2 regions of the Rothia sp. BD8 genome follow, and region 2 is predicted to be linked to the other one. Evidence: riboswitches for the same ligand, from Rfam matches in the RefSeq annotation. Region 2 holds a riboswitch; the other holds the start of a gene.
What was found. A riboswitch is a leader RNA that binds a small molecule or an ion and turns the genes downstream of it on or off. The one in region 2 is predicted to bind thiamine pyrophosphate.
Positions count from the first base shown of each region.

Region 1: another riboswitch for thiamine pyrophosphate. It lies ahead of NQ707_RS06260 (ECF transporter S component); the one in region 2 lies ahead of thiM (hydroxyethylthiazole kinase).

Region 1 covers NZ_JANJES010000006.1:20,076-22,522, reverse strand. Annotated here, with positions in the region: gene NQ707_RS06265 (ABC transporter ATP-binding protein) at 1-523, opposite strand, end outside; gene NQ707_RS06260 (ECF transporter S component) at 544-1,164, opposite strand; TPP riboswitch at 1,238-1,342, opposite strand; gene NQ707_RS06255 (DUF4235 domain-containing protein) at 1,565-1,837, shown strand; gene mnhG (monovalent cation/H(+) antiporter subunit G) at 1,872-2,333, opposite strand; gene NQ707_RS06245 (monovalent cation/H+ antiporter complex subunit F) at 2,330-2,447, opposite strand, start outside.
Region 2 covers NZ_JANJES010000012.1:33,911-36,357, reverse strand. Annotated here, with positions in the region: gene thiE (thiamine phosphate synthase) at 1-164, opposite strand, end outside; gene thiM (hydroxyethylthiazole kinase) at 161-1,288, opposite strand; TPP riboswitch at 1,279-1,373, opposite strand.

The sequences.
Region 1 (2,447 bases), on a different contig from region 2:
CCGGGTCCAGGTTGGCGGTGGGCTCATCCAGCAGCAGCAGACCCGGGCGCATCGCGAGGATCCCGGCCAGTCCCAGGCGCTGCTTCTGCCCGCCGGACAGCGCCGACGTCGGACGCTCCCAGTCCAGGTCCAGGCCCACCGCCGCCAGGGCCTCCTCGCAGCGGGGGCGGATCTCCTCGCGGGGCACCCCGAGGTTCTCCGGCCCGAAGGCGAGGTCCTGACCCACCCGGGAGAGCACGATCGAGGCCTCCGGGTCCTGCTGCATCAGCCCCACCCGGCCCCGAGCCCGGGCGGCGGGGAACCCGTCGATCAGGGCGGTGCCCAGCGCCGGGTCCTCCTCCTGGTCCAGCACCCCGGCCAGGGCGTGCAGGAGCGTGGACTTCCCGGCGCCGGAGGGCCCCAGCAGCAGCACCTTCTGCCCCGGCGGGATCTCCAGGGTGACGTCGCGGAAGGCCGGCTCGGACCGGTTGGGGTAGTGCCAGCCGAAGCCCTCGGTGGTGACGGCGGCCGCGCGAGACGCCATCGGTCGGGTCTGCATCGGGGTCAGGCCGGGCGACGTCGGGAAGCGGCGCGCCGGGCGTCCCGACCGGCGGCCACGGAGTCCAGGACGCCGGTGGCCACCAGCCCGCGGGTCAGCGCCCAGGCGCCGAGACCCGCGAGGACCAGCCCGGAGACGGCGCCGCACAGCACGTAGACCAGCTTGTAGTCCATGGTCCACTCGGGGTTGTAGATGATGTTCTCCATGACGGCCATGACCACCCCGGAGGCGAGACCGGAGAGCAGGGCCACCGGCAGGTCGAAGCGGCGGTAGGCGAACAGCAGGAACACCAGCTCCGCCCCGACGCCCTGGTACAGCCCCGACCAGATGACGGTCAGCCCGAAGCTGGAGCCCAGCAGGGCGGAGATGATCGCGGCGACCAGCTCGCAGTACAGGGCGGCCCCGGGCTTGCGGATGATCAGCCCGCCCAGGGGGCCGGCGATCAGCCAGGCGCCGCCGATCAGCCCGCCCAGCGGCGGGAACCCGGCGGTCGCGGCGCTGCTGGCCGGGTACACGGCGTTGTTCCAGACGAAGAAGATCAGCGAGCAGGCCGCGGCGATGACCGAGGCGATGACGATGTCCACGACCCGCCAGCTGCGGCGTCGGGTGCTCGTGGTGGTGTTCATGAGGGCTCCTCCTGGGGATGGCAGGAGGGGAGACGCCGCGACGTCGCCCGGCGAGGGGCCGGGATGGGCCGCGGGGTCCGAGAACTCGACTTCCTCCGGCGGTATGAACCGCGTCAGGTTCGAGGGTCTGCACCGGTGTGCACTCTCAGCCCCGGTCGGGGCTCCCCTGTCGTAGTGGACGTCCCCACCCTAGCGCAGCGGCGGTTCGGGAGCCTTCCGGTGTTTCGGGAGCCCTCCGAGTGCTCCCAAACCACCGGAAGGCTCCCGCATCGGGGCGCCCCCTCCCGCACCGGCGGGTGCGGCGGGGCCGAGCGGGCCGTAAGCTGAGGTGGATGCGCGGGAGATCACTCGACGACGCCGGGTGCCCGCGCCGGCGAACCACGAAAGCTAAGGAGCAGGAATGAGCAATCCCCTGATCAAGATCGGTTCCACGGTGGCCTCCCTCGGCGGGGTCGCCCTGGCCAACAAGGTGCTCAGCGCCGGGTGGCGGAAGGTCACCGGCAACGAGCCGCCCGAGGACAACGCGGATCCCGAGGAGTCGCTGCGCGACATCATCGTGTGGTCCCTGATCACCGGCCTGGTGGGCACCCTCATCAAGGTGGGCATCACCCGCGCGGCCAACAAGGCCGACCGGAAGGATCAGGTGCAGCGCGGCGGCCAGCGGGAGGTCTGAGCCGCACCGGCCCCGCCGACGCCGCGCGGGCGGGTCAGTCCGATCGACCGGTCCGCGCGGCGTCGGCGTCGGCGTCCGCGCCGGGTTCGCGCACCCCCGCATCATCCGCCCCGGTCTGCGGGGCGTTTCCGGCGTCCGCCCGCTGGGCGTCCTCCTCGGACATCCGCTGCACCAGGTCCGCCAGCTCGTTGTGGGACAGGGACTCGGGCCGGAAGTGCTTGTTGCGGAACCCGGAACGGCTCACCATGTGCGAGGACACGGGGATCACCACCAGCTGCAGCACCCACACGAACACCAGCAGGGGCACCAGCGCCCAGGAGCGCGCGGCCAGCCCCACCCCCAGCAGCAGCATGAACAGCCCGAAGACCTGGGGCTTGGCCCCGGCATGCAGACGGGTCAGCACGTCCGGGAAGCGCACGATGCCGATCCCCGCGCCCAGGGACATCAGGCACCCGATGATCAGGCAGATTCCGGCCGCGACGTCCATCCCGCTCATCGATCCACCCCCGGGTCCCCGGCCGTGGTCGGCACCTCGGAGGCCGGGGTCTCCTCCGCGGGCTTCTGGTTGTTGGCGAAGCGCGCCACCGTCACCGAGCCCAGGAAGCCCACC
Region 2 (2,447 bases):
AGGGCGAGGAATGCGGCGTCGTCGGCGTGCTTATCCCGCACCTGCACGATCCCCGCACCCCCGGCCACGGCCTCGTACACCACGTGCGGCACCCGCTCCGGCCCGCCGCACAGGGCCGTGTCCGTGATGAAGTACAGCGCGGGGTCCACGCCCTCCGGGATCATGCCAGCTCCTCCATCCCCACCAGCTCGACGACGCCGGCGCCGTCCAGTGCGTGCAGCGCGTCCAGCCACGCGACGCGGAAGGAGCCCGGCCCCCTGGCCTCGCGACCAGCCAGGATCCCGGCCGCCCCCAGGTGGGCATGGGCGGCCAGCACGGCGTCGTGGGCATCGAGGCGAACGGGCGTCTCCCGGCCCGGCGCGGCGGCATCCGGGGACTGTGAGCCCTGAGAAGAGCCGGTCCCCGCCGAGGATCCTGCCTCCGACCGAGGTCCAGCGCCCATCTCCGGCCCGACCTCTGGCGAGGATCCGGCGTCCTGGCCGTCGGAGGCGGACTTCGCCTGCCCGCCGCCCGTGCCGGTCACCTCCCGAACGGCGCCCAGGTACGCGGCGACCACCGCGCCCAGCGCGCAGCCGGTGCCGATCACCAGGGGCATCAGCGGGTGCCCGCTGACCAGGCGGGTGACCCGGTGCGCGGAGACGATCAGGTCCCGCTCCCCGGACACGGCCACCACCGCGCCGGTGTGCTCGGCCAGGGCGCGGGCCGCCTCCAGGGCGGACTCCACGGTGTCCGTGGCGTCCACCCCGCGGCCGCCCGCGCCCCTCCCGGCGAGAGCGGAAACCTCGCTGGCGTTGCCGCGGATCGCCGCCGGAGACAGCTCGAGGACCTCCCGGGCGAAGCCGGTGCGCGGTTCGAGCACGCCGACCGCCACCGGATCCAGCACCCACGGCACCCCGTGATCCCGGGCGCCGGCGATGCCGCGGCGGTAGGCCAGCAGGTTCTCGTCGGAGGGGTTGCCCACGTTGACCAGGACGCCGTCGGCCAGGCCCGCGAAGACGCCGGCCTCCTCCGGGTGGTCCACCATCGCCGGGGACGCGCCGACGGCCAGGAGCACGTCCGCGCTGATCTCCCGGACGACGGAGTTGGTCATGGCGTGGACCAGGGGGCCGCGAGCGCGCACGGCATCCACGGCCGCGGCCACGCGCGCGGGAAGGTCGGAGGCCGACGCCTCCCCGGCGGGGGCGGAGCCGGGGGTATCGGGGCCGCGGTGCGATGCGGCGTCGGGGGCTTGGGAGTTCGGGAGGTTCCGGGATTCCCGGGGGTCTCCGGACGTGGTGAAGTGCGTCATGGTGACGTCCCTCCGCTAGTGCTGGCTAGATCAGGTTCCAAGGGTCTGTCTCAGCCGCCCACGGGCGGCACCCCTCGTCACGGGCTCCCCGCGCGGCGCCGGTGCGACGGCCGCAGGGGAGGTCAGGCCGCATCCTCGCGACCGACTCAGGCCTCACTGTAGTACGCATCACCGCGGAAGCGCCGCCGTGCGACATCGGGGGTGAGGGGGATGGGCCCGCCTCCGGCCGGGACGAAACGCTGGGGTGAGCGGGGGCGGGCGGGATGAGTGGGGTGGGTGGGGATGGGGTGTCCACCGGGTTGTCCACAGGGGCTGTCCACACCCGTGGAGAACTCACACCGATGTGGTTCCCGACGACGCGCCCCTGCGGGCCCGTTCCACACCGATCCGGTCCCCTCATCCCCCGACATATCCCCACCTGTGGAAAACTCCGTGCACAACGGGTCGACCGCGGGCCGCCTCCGACGTCGGGGGTGTGGACGGCTGTGGATAACGGCGACGCAGCGCGGCATCCGATCAGCGGGAGGCGCGCGGCCGGGGATCGGGGCGTCACCGAGGGCGCGGCCCCCGAGCCACGGAACCCTCCTCGCCCCCAGACGTGCCCCCGGATCCCCGATCTTCCGCGGAATTCCGGGGGATGCCCCCGGTAGCCAGACGCCCTCGGAGCACCGAGATCCCCCAGAGAGATCCGGAGAACCCCGCCGGCCGAGCACCGGGCCCGCACCGGGCGCGCACCGCGGACGCGGGGGTGCGGGTATCCGATTCTCCACCGTCCCATCCACAGGCGCTGTGAAATGACAGCGGTGTGTTTCGTGCGAGGTGGGTCACCGTTCGAACACCCTCGCCGGGGCCGAGGGCCCGCAGCGGGCGGGGCGCGGCGGGCGCGGAAGACATGCGCGCATCGGCACTCGCAGACGTCTTCGAGTTGTTCACAATGTTGTACACACCTGTGGATAACCTTCTCCACCGGTGTGCACCGCGCCGCCGCCCGATGCTCGATATCCGATGTCGGGAGCGCAGCGTCGATGACGCCGATGACGGCGGACCGTTCTGACCCCAGACGCACCGCAGGGCGGCACCCCGATGCGAGGATCAGGGTGCCGCCCTGCGCGGCGGACGGAAGCGTCGGTCGGAAGCGGCGGTCGGATGCGGCGGATTC